DNA from 2 places in the Sporomusa rhizae genome. Region 1 is predicted to be linked to the other one. Evidence: riboswitches for the same ligand, from Rfam matches in the RefSeq annotation. Region 1 holds a riboswitch; the other holds the start of a gene.
What was found. Region 1 has a riboswitch for cyclic di-GMP ahead of SRRS_RS00680 (sigma-54-dependent transcriptional regulator). Riboswitches for the same ligand answer to the same signal wherever they lie in the genome.
Positions count from the first base shown of each region.

Region 2: linked by a shared signal. The riboswitch ahead of SRRS_RS22305 (hypothetical protein) and the one ahead of SRRS_RS00680 (sigma-54-dependent transcriptional regulator) in region 1 are both predicted to bind cyclic di-GMP.

Region 1 covers NZ_CP156925.1:169,674-175,134, reverse strand. The annotation lists gene SRRS_RS00685 (methyl-accepting chemotaxis protein) at 1-30, opposite strand, end outside; gene SRRS_RS00680 (sigma-54-dependent transcriptional regulator) at 110-1,585, opposite strand; cyclic di-GMP riboswitch class I at 1,726-1,812, opposite strand; gene SRRS_RS00675 (sigma-54-dependent transcriptional regulator) at 2,073-3,548, opposite strand; gene SRRS_RS00670 (hypothetical protein) at 3,615-3,863, opposite strand; gene SRRS_RS00665 (response regulator) at 3,890-4,249, opposite strand; gene SRRS_RS00660 (response regulator) at 4,279-5,461, opposite strand, start outside.
Region 2 covers NZ_CP156925.1:4,769,135-4,774,595, forward strand. The annotation lists gene SRRS_RS22290 (glycosyltransferase) at 1-196, opposite strand, end outside; gene SRRS_RS22295 (DUF2334 domain-containing protein) at 244-1,875, opposite strand; gene SRRS_RS22300 (GGDEF domain-containing protein) at 1,862-2,725, opposite strand; gene SRRS_RS22305 (hypothetical protein) at 2,712-3,845, opposite strand; cyclic di-GMP riboswitch class I at 4,155-4,241, opposite strand; gene SRRS_RS22310 (TVP38/TMEM64 family protein) at 4,501-5,160, opposite strand; gene SRRS_RS22315 (hypothetical protein) at 5,216-5,461, opposite strand, start outside.

The DNA.
Region 1 (5,461 bases):
TTGGGCACCGATTGGCATACGTGTTTTCATTGTTTGTTCCTCCTAATAAGTAGTGGTGCAGCGAAAATAATAGACTCTGGTACGCCTCTCTTAGCGAGTTTTTTGTATGCTAATTAGTATTTTGATTTCTTCTGTTTCTCATTTCCTCGAGCCTATAAGACAACGCCCGGCGAGTAATTCCCAAATAATTGGCTGCTGCCGCTTGTCTATCATTATGTGCAGCCAGGATCTTCATGATTATATCTTCTGTATAACGTTTTAACGAATAGCCTTCAGAAGGAAATGGCAGTTCTATAACATTACTCCTGATCGGCAATACGGCCGGTTTTTCACATCGTTGCTGGAAAAGCCCTCTGACATGCTCCGGCTTAAGCGCTTGATCATCATAGGCAAATATCGCATATTCAATAGTATTCTGCAGCTCCCGTACATTACCCGGCCAATCGTACCCTTCTAACATCCTGGCTGTTTGCGGGGCAATTGTTATAAACTTTTTTCGTTTGCGCTTTGAAAATTCTTGTAAAAACATTTGCGCGATCGGCAAAATCTCTTCCCGGCGCTCCCGCAGAGGTGGTATTGTAATATGCGCTACTTTGAGCCGGTAATACAGGTCTCTCCGGAAACTGCCATGCTCGACGCTTTGTTCCAAGGGCTTGTTGGTGGCGCTGATAAGCCGGATATCGGTCTTTATTTTCTTTAACCCACCTATCCGGTAAAACTCTTTCTCTTGCAGTACGCGCAACAGCTTTCCCTGCAACTCAAGTGGTATTTCACCAACTTCGTCAAGAAACAAGGTTCCGCCATTGGCTATATCAAACTTTCCTTTGCCCCCTTTGGTCATACTGCCGGTAAAAGAACCTGGTTCATAACCAAACATTTCACTTTCAAACAAAGTTGGGGCAAGTGCAGCACAATTAATATCAACAAATGCCCCATCACTCAACCAGTCAAAACTGTTTCCATAATGAATGATCTTCGCGATAATCTCTTTTCCCGTCCCGGTCTCACCCTCGATTAATACAGGAATTGTCCGGTCTTCATGCAGCTTTTCCGCCTGCCGAACAATGGCTTTCATACATTCTGAAAAAATACCGACAGAACCAATTATGGATTCGGCCACAAATTGTTTCATATGTAGAAGTTCGCGTCGTGTCTCCTCGGTTGCGGCATTTACCTCATCACGGAAACGGTCAGTTAAGGTTTTGTTTTCCCGTAGCAAGGCCTGGTGTTCCGCTACCCGGTCGATAACAGACACCAGTTCTTCCGGGTTAACCGGTTTTTCCAGGTAATCATATACCCCTGCCCGTAGCGCATTGACTACCGATTTTAAATCCGCATGGCCAGTAAAGAGAACAATATCTGTCTGCCAGCTGTTAGGCAGCCGCTTTATAGCTTTCGCCAGTTCTATTCCCGACATCTCAGGCATTTGAATGTCCGATAATACCAGTGGATAAGATTCCATTGAAAACCTCTCCAGCGCTTCTTGGCCGCTGGCACATTCCGTTACTTCATGATTTTCGTGCTTTAAAAACCACAGCATAGTTTGCCGGCTATATCTCTCATCATCCACGAGTAATATCTTCATAAGATATCCTCCTTTGAACTAGCAATAAAATAGCCAAAACTTCAAGTAGGTCATTATAATCCGGAAACATGACAATCTCCTTCCAAATCCAAAGCAATCTTAATGAAAAAGACCGCTATTGTATTACATGACATACTTGTCATGGCAACCTGGCAGTCATAAATCCTAAGATTATTAGACCCATAGCTTTGCGTCCTTATCTTTCGATAAGTTTGCCTAAGGATACCGTTAGCACCTTGATTCGTCTATTAACTAGCAGAGTACCGTGTTAGCTGACTAGACTCTTATAATGCAAAAAGCATGCCAATACCTGGCATGCTTTTACTTTTTCTTGTTTCGTTCTCCAAAATCCAGCATAAATCTTGATATTTCGCCACGATAAGTATTGTTTTGATTTTGGTTTAATTGTTAAAAAATAAATTTGATGTAGCACACGCGAACAAAAAACTTCCCACGTGGGAAGTTTTTGTTGGAAGTTTTTCGTTATCTATATCTGATTATTAGCCTTTCTATTGCGAATTTCCTCGAGCCGATAAGACAAAGCCCGGCGAGACATTCCCAAGTAGTTAGCTGCTGCTGATTGGCGGCCATTATGGGCAGCTAAAATCTTCAAAATAAGATCCTCTGTATAACTTTTTAACGAATGGCCTTCCGGAGGAAAAGGCAGTTCTATTACGTCATTCTTGCTAGAAAATGCCGTCGGCTTCTCCCGCCGCTGTTGTAATAACCCTCCAACATGTTCGGGTTTCAGTTCATCATCATCATAGGCAAACGTGGCATATTCAATAGTGTTCTGCAGCTCCCGTACATTACCCGGCCAAGCATATCCTTCCAGCATCCTGGCTGTCTGCGGCGCAATTGTTATAAACTTTTTTCGTTTGCGCTTTGAAAATTCTTGTAAAAACATTTGCGCGATCGGCAAAATCTCTTCTCGGCGCTCCCGTAGAGGTGGTATTGTAATATGCGCTACTTTGAGCCGGTAATACAGGTCTCTCCGGAAACTGCCATGCTCGACGCTTTGTTCCAAGGGCTTGTTGGTGGCGCTGATAAGCCGGATATCGGTCTTTATTTTCTTTAAACCACCTATCCGGTAAAACTCTTTCTCCTGCAGTACGCGCAACAGCTTTCCCTGCAACTCAAGTGGTATTTCACCAACTTCGTCAAGAAACAAGGTTCCGCCACTGGCTATATCAAACTTTCCTTTGCCTCCTTTGGTCATACTGCCGGTAAAAGAGCCTGGTTCATAACCAAACATTTCACTTTCAAACAAAGTCGGGGCAAGCGCAGCACAATTAATATCAACAAAGCCCCCATTACTCAACCTGCCAAAGCTGTTTCCATAATGGATGATCTTCGCGATAATCTCTTTTCCCGTCCCGGTCTCGCCTTCGATTAATACGGGAATTGTCCGGTCCTCATGCAGTTTTTCTGCTTGCCGGACAATGGCTTTCATACATTCTGAAAAGATGCCGACAGAACCCATTATGGATTCAGCCACGAATTGCTTTATATGTAGAAGTTCGCGCCGTGTCTCCTCGGTTGCGGCATTTACCTCATCACGGAAACGGTCAGTTAAGGTTTTGTTCTCCCGCAGCAAGGCCTGGTGTTCCGCTACCCGGTCGATGACAGACACCAGTTCTTCCGGGTTTATTGGCTTTTCCAAATAATCATATACTCCTGCCCGTAAAGCGGTAACTGCCGATTTTAGATCGGCATGCCCAGTAAAGAAAACAATATCCGTCTGCCAGCTATTTGGTAATTTTTCAATGGCATTTGCCAGTTCAATTCCTGACATTCCCGGCATTTGAATGTCTGATAACACCAAAGGGTAATCCCCTTGTGAAAATTTATCCAGCGCTTCTTGAGCGCTAGCACAATCGGTTACTTCATGGTTTTCGTACTGTAAGAACCACAGCATGGCCTGCCGGCTATGCTGTTCATCATCTACAAGCAATATCTTCATTAGATATCCTCCCTATGACCAGCCAAATATACAGGTTGATATCCCAGATTCAACGACCATTTCAACTCACGATTTCAATTTCTTAATAATCTCCGCAACTGCGTCAGTTTGATTTACTATTTCTTTCATACATCCAACCAGCTCTTCATCAGAAATTCTTTTCCCTTGATTGAGTAAATACATAATTCCGCCAGAAATCATTTTTATAGAATTAAGCGGCTGATTGAGATCATGGAATAGTCTCATTGACTCAGCACCCGCCGCAGCTTCTGTTGGATGTACCGCTGCCGTCTGAGCTTCAATCTTTTTAGTCATGTTACTTCAAACTCCTAAAATAATCATTACTTAGAAACAGTTTGCAGCGTTGTTACAATTGATTCCGCAAAATTTTCATCTTTAAAAATATATTTGATTCCCAAACTATCGGCTTTACTAACAATTTTCTGGTCAGTCTCACTGCTTAACATTACAAACATAGCCTCCGGGTAAATGGCATTTATTTGTTCAAAAAGTTCAAGTCCGTCTGTATCCGGTAAATACATGTCGGCAATTACGGCATCACACCCGGCACATTCCTGCAGCAACCTTAACGCTTCGGCGCCAGTTTCAGCACCAACAACTTCAAAATTTTCGCTTTCCAGCACCATAGTGACCATTTCCCGCATAAAGCAGTCATCTTCAATAAGCAACAGCTTTTTCAAATTAGCCCCCACCTTCATAATCAAGCTGATTATCCTATTAAGTTTCGTACGGTTTCCAGAAGATTATTTTGATCAAACGCGCCCTTAACAATATAGGCGTTAGCTCCAACCTCAATTCCCCGCCGTTTATCTTCCATTTTTTCACGGGAAGTAACAATTATCACCGGAATTTGCCGATACCGCTCATCCTGACGCAAATGCAATGTAAGGCTGAATCCATCATAGTTTGGCCTCTCAACGTCTGTGATGACTGCATCATATATCTTTTTACCTGTCTTTTCGATAGCAACTATACCGTCTTCGGCCAAATCAACCTGGTAGCCATAGGACTCCAGAATATTTTTTACAATATCCCGTGTGTTTGCAGAATCATCAACAACCAAAATTGTTTTGTGCTGTTTTTGGGGTTCAATCCCTAACCCCTTGCTTGCAGTTATCTTGTTTTCATTTATTTGCCGCATCAAAGCGCTAACTCCTAGAACACTAATTATTTCATCATTACTGCCAACAGTAAATCCGGAAATAAGAGCACAGTGCTGTATTGCCGAAGGTAAGGATTTTATAACCATGTCGGCCTCACTTATTACAGCATCAACAATTACTCCCAGTCTTTGCGCACCCGAAGTCAGCAGAATAATTAGCAACTCCTTGCGTTCATGCGGTATCGCCTGGGGACAACCCAGGATACTTTCAAGTTCCTCCAGCGGAACAATTTGCTCACGGACACGTAATGCACGTTTGCCGATAATATCAATAACCTGGCTGGCAGGTAGCATTATTACCTCTTCAACCGAGTACGCAGGTACAGCGAATGTCTGATTGGCAGCCGTCACGATTAACATATGCGAAAGCGCCAGTGTAATAGGAACTTTCAGCAAAAAAGTCGTTCCCTGGCCTGTTCGTGTCTGAAGCCGGACAAACCCCTTAAGATTCTCGGTAATTGTTTGCCGGACTACATTCATCCCAACCCCGCGTCCGGAAATATCAGTAATAATAGAACTCGTGCTAAAGCCAGGCAAAAAGATCAAGTCTAGTAATTCCGTTTCCGTTAATTTATTAGCAGCCTCTTCCGTCAGTAACTGTTTTTTTATTGCTGCTGCTTTCAGATCATCTATGGAGATACCTGCCCCGTCATCACTGAGAGTAATGGTAACCCCCCCTGCATCATACGTGGCAGCTAAATGTATAATTCCGCGGGGGCTTTTACCTGCC
Region 2 (5,461 bases), 1.2 Mb from region 1:
CGATTACCATGGCTTCGTTATGCGCCGGAATCAGTACAGTTACCATAGGGTACTCTGTAAGTTCGACAGCGGGCTCCGCTGAGGTCAAAGTCTTAACAAAATGCCGGTAACCGCCGATGGTTAAAGCTACGTGATAAAAAAGAATCAACCAGGTAGCAATAAGAGAGGCAATAAATAAGTTATCTACAAATTGCAAACAGCCGTCACTCCCTATTTCCGCAATATCCCATGACTATTGTTTTGTCATCCCTCGTAATGTTTATTGGCATTCGCCCTCAGGTGAATAATGATACCGCCAAATACAGCCAAAATGAGTAATAGCAGCATTATATGAACAGAACCCACTTTTTCAAAAAAACCGTCAGATATAGCAGAATTCCCCCAGGAAGATTGCAGTTTAGCATCTACCTCAACCTTTAATTGCCCATCCTGTCCGGTTATTTTTATATTCTGCGATTGAACCTGGATCGGAAGCTGACGTAAATCAAAGAATTCATATCCTTGCTTTTTCAAACCCTCAATAATGGACGGCAGTTTATCTGGTGGCAGATAACCATGATAAAAAAAGCAGGCAAACCCATCCTGAATATCCAGTATTTGCTCTGAACTTTTCAACATGTGTTCAACTAAAAACGTCTTACCATCGTAGTAACCCATATTTTCCGGTATGACCATCATGCCATTTAAATAGGTGGATGTCGACAAATAGGGAAGCGCCAAGGATAGTTGGTCACTCTTATCGGAAATCTGAATTTGACCGGAAAAAATATTGAAATACCGGGATAACACTTGGTAGCCAGTATGACTCATCGCATAATGCGGCGGCTCAAAGGCAACAGGAATTAACCCACATCGAACAAGTTCTTCAATGCCGGCTTCCATCCGCTCTTGAGTAAAGGCCTCATCGTTCTCCATTGGTTTATCATCACGTGCATTCCAAAACTCATAACCTTCCCCAGTTTTGGGTGAATACTTATTTTGATGTGTATAGCCATGCATAATAATACTGGCTCCATTGTCCTGCGCTTCTTTAAGCACTTTCACCAATTTCGGAGATTCATGTAAATATTTACGATTGTCATTTGCTGTAACTCCCACCGGAATAACTCCAATGGAAAATGGAATATTATATTTTTTAATAGTCGCAATAACCGCACTAACTGCTTCAGGGTTAACCAGCGGGCTGACGTCTTCGATGCGTAACAGCGCTTTGTGTGACTGTGAATGGCTATCGTTCTGATTTGAGATAAATTGATGAAGCAATCCACTCAAGGTAAGCATATGACTCGGATGTACCTCTAAAAATCCGGAATAAAACACCTTGCCGCGCTGCCATGCCAGCGGCTTACTGTTCACTACATCCTTTACGGTAGCAAAAACCTGAGCGGATTGCCCTGGCTGTGTAATAACCACGTTCATCCAATCACTAAGGAACATGTCTTTCTTATAGTTAATAACCGACCATCCGTTGGAAACTCCCTCTAATTTAAAATCTTGCCACTGTAAATAGGCTGCCAATTGCTCAATATTCTTTTCAAACCAGATTATCTTCGGGGCATGTGCTATTTCTTGCAATAAACCCTGCGGTAATATTACATCTCTTAACCCCACATATACAACCAATTCTGCGTCTTGCAGTGCGCCTGCTTTCCATTCTTCCAGCGCCATCGGCTGACAGTCTAAGTCGAAATGCCCCAAATGTTCAATTAAGGCGTTAACCAGCGGAAAACTGTCACCAAAGCGGTTGGGGCTATCATAGAGAATATATGTCTTTACCCTTGGAGCACTGCCATAACTGCTTGTTGGCGAACAAAGAGCAAGGATGAATACAGCAAGCAGAAAAAATATAATTGCTCTCTTATTAACCCCTGTCATAATTAAGTTCTTCCTTAGCTCGTTCATAGGCTTCCAGGACATCCGCATCGCCCTCTCTAATACTAGAGATCCCAATGCTCGGTTTTATACGAATAACTTTCTTGGTACCCCTAATCTCTGTTGTGATACGATCTAACGCCTGATGTAATTTTTCTATAACAACTCTAGCTCCGTCTTCGTTGGTTTCAGTAAGTACAATGCTGAGCATGTCAGAACTAATCAATGCTTTAATATCAGAGAAACGCGTCTGAGCTTCTACCTTCTCAGCCACCGATTGTAAAATTTTTATAGAGTCCAGTTCCCCGTATATTAGCCGCAGTTCATCAAAATTCGATATTCTGATCAACAAAATAGAGAAACAGGTTTTATACCGCTTGGCACGGACAAATTCCTCATCCAGTTTCCGGAAAAATCCCTGACTATTATATAGACCGGTCGAAGCATCAAGCGTTACCAATTGCTCTAGATTCTTCTTATTCTCCAACTCTTGTCTATATCTAGAAACAACCAGCGATAGCTGGCCTGCCAATATGCTGCTGAGTGGAAAAAAGAACAGCCAGGATATATAAGCAAAATTAACCTCAACAATCCGGTTAACAATGGATGTTTCATAGATAATATAACTACCGAAAGCAAAGGTAAGGACAATAGCTGCCATCAAACCTCGTTGTAAGCCTAATGTATAACTAAGATTCATGTTGAACAGCATACAGGCAAAGGGGATAAACAAGTTAAAAGACCCCATACTTGGCGCATAAAGCAACATAATCGCAGTAACAGCCAAAATAAATACCAGCATGATATTAAAGAAAAGAATATCCTTTCGTATGAACATATCATTGGCTATCATTCTTGATTTCCACCGTCCTCAACATTAAAAGTGCTTCTAACTGATCAAAAGCATAAACAAGCCCGGTCTCCGGCTCGCCAAAACCACCCGCAAAGGCGTTTTTGTCACTAATTTGAAGATCCAGTGTCTGGCGGTAACACCATTCGCCTGCCTCAAATTCATTATTTAATACCAAAAACCGTGCTGCTAATGCATATATAGCAGTAGACTCATCCTGATCGGCGGGTGTTCCGTCAGAATTATAGTGATTATATATCTTTCCTTGCTTTATTTGTGTTTTTAAAAAGCTTATAAAGGAACTAGTACTTTTCCCAGCTTTATATACATCGATTGCGGTATATAAATTTTCAACCATATTAATGGAAGAAGGCCAAATATATTGTTTAGTATCGATTTTAAAAGTTTGCGGGTAGAAACCGTGCTGATTTTCCGGCATATTACTTAAAATGCTGACGGCATTTTTATGTGGTACAGACCAATTCGCATTAACTTTACTTAATTTTTCCATAGTTTCTACATCCAGATAAAACAAGGAAACCTCATTTGCCCTACTTTTAGCAGTTCCATCATAAAAGTCACAAGGGTAGCCTTGGGTATCCACATCGAACTTGTAGATGTCTTCCGCCAGCTTTTCTATTTGCTTGTCATAATTGCCAAGTTTCTTTTCGTTTGCAATAAAATAAGCCTTAGCGATTCTTAAATCATCAACTAAAGCGGAGGTAGTTTCACCCTTTTTGCTAATGACATCAATCTTCCAATAATAGTAACCGGAAGGATCTCTAAAATATTTGTCAGTTGTAGCAGCATACTCGTTAAACAGTTTGGCGTCACCAAGCAAAGCAGTGTACTCCATAGCTTGACCCATGGATTCACTTACACCATATGTGGCAGGCGACTTGGACTCAACCAAATATCTTATTATACCTTTCGAACTCCGCATTTTTGTTTGGAGGAACTGAAAGCCTTGTATTTCCTCGGGCTTAGGGTTATTAACTAAGGTTGAATCCGGATTCACTTTTGCCTCCGTTAATTTATTATTCGTAGGTTCATTAAAAAACCTGAATTGTACTATAACTGCCAGTACAATCATACATACAAAAAACAATGACCTTTTTTTCATTGCATTTATCTCCTTTCTCAACTTTCATTAAGAATAAAAACTAAAAAATAAAAATTAGCTGCAGATCATAATTATACCTACATTGGTACTTCTTGTATATATCCTTGGGAAATTTATTTTCTGGAAATTCATGAAAAGAAGAAGTATTATGTAAGCTTTATAAACAAAAAGACAGGCCACTGCCCGTTTCACGAATCTCATTGTTGGAACTGCCAAATAGCTAAATTCTCTAAACTATATTAACTTAATATAGTTACCATACCAGTTTGATAAAACAAAAAAAGCCGGTTACACTCACAAAATTATTGTAAGAGCAACCAGGCAGTCATAGGTAAATTTTCCGTTAGACCCACGGCTTTGCGTCCCTGCCTTTCGACAGGTATGCCACCATCATTTAGTTATTTTACCTATATTTTACTTGGAGGATATGGAAACTGTCAATCAAAAAGTTAGATAAATTTTACATATCTGTGTTATAAAAGCCTTTTACTAGTTACCTGAAAGTCAAAAAACTGTACTTAATAATCTCTCTCGCCTAACCAATTTTTGCTTAGTAAAAAAACAGCCTTGAACTCCCTGCCGGCGATCTGGCTTACGTTCAAGGCTGTTTCTATTTAACCATGCTTTCTATACTTTTTAAATCATGGGAAGTTATTTATAAATTCTTCTGTCCAACGCTCCGGCTCAGCACCTGCAATCCAACAGTCAAAATAATAATGATGGCGGCAACTGTCACCGCCGTTGCCAAAGACTGCGTCAAGGCATTGCCAAAATAACAAAATGCAATCGCGCCAGGGATACTACCGATCACGGTCGCCGCAAAATACGGCCAAAAACTCACCTTGGATAACCCGGCAAGAAAACTTACCGCATCCCACGGGAAGATAGGAGCTAGACGCAGCACTAACAACGTCCTGAACCCGTGTAGCTCAGTCTGGCTATCCAGTTGTTCCAGCAGTGTCCACTTAGGCCAAAACCGTTTGAGTCTTTCGCGTCCCAGCAGCCTGGCTGCCCCAAAACACAAAGCGGCACCAAACAATGTACCAAAGATGAGATATATTGTTCCCCACAGCGGACCAAATGCCAAACCGCCGGCAACGCCCATAATAATAGCAGGAAAGAAGAAAAACGGACGAACGGCATTACCTAGCACATACAATAGCGGTCCCCAGCAACCGAATGACAGAATCGTATCCCGGATTGTCTCCGGTCTAAACCGCTCAACGCCGAACTCATGCACATATATAATTCCCAGTACAATTAACCCCGCAAGATAACCAGCCGGTCTGATCGCAGTTTGATTATAATATCTCATAACGGTTAATTATAGCCTCAAAAATTCCAAAATGTAAAGAAAAATATGGAATAAACTAATCCACCGGTTCGTAACGAATTTCCCATGTCAGCATACCGTCCCGGCTGCTGTCCTTAAAAAGCCGCCGTTCATGCATGCTGTAGCCTGTTACTACTATTTCGACAGCCCGCTTTTCCGGAGCAAATCGTTTATTATTTGTACCGGGAACAACCTTTTCAACCTCACCATTGTCCCATACAATCTTAATTACTGATTTATCGGCATGTTCACCGGTTGCCTGGAAGTTGACTATCGCTATATC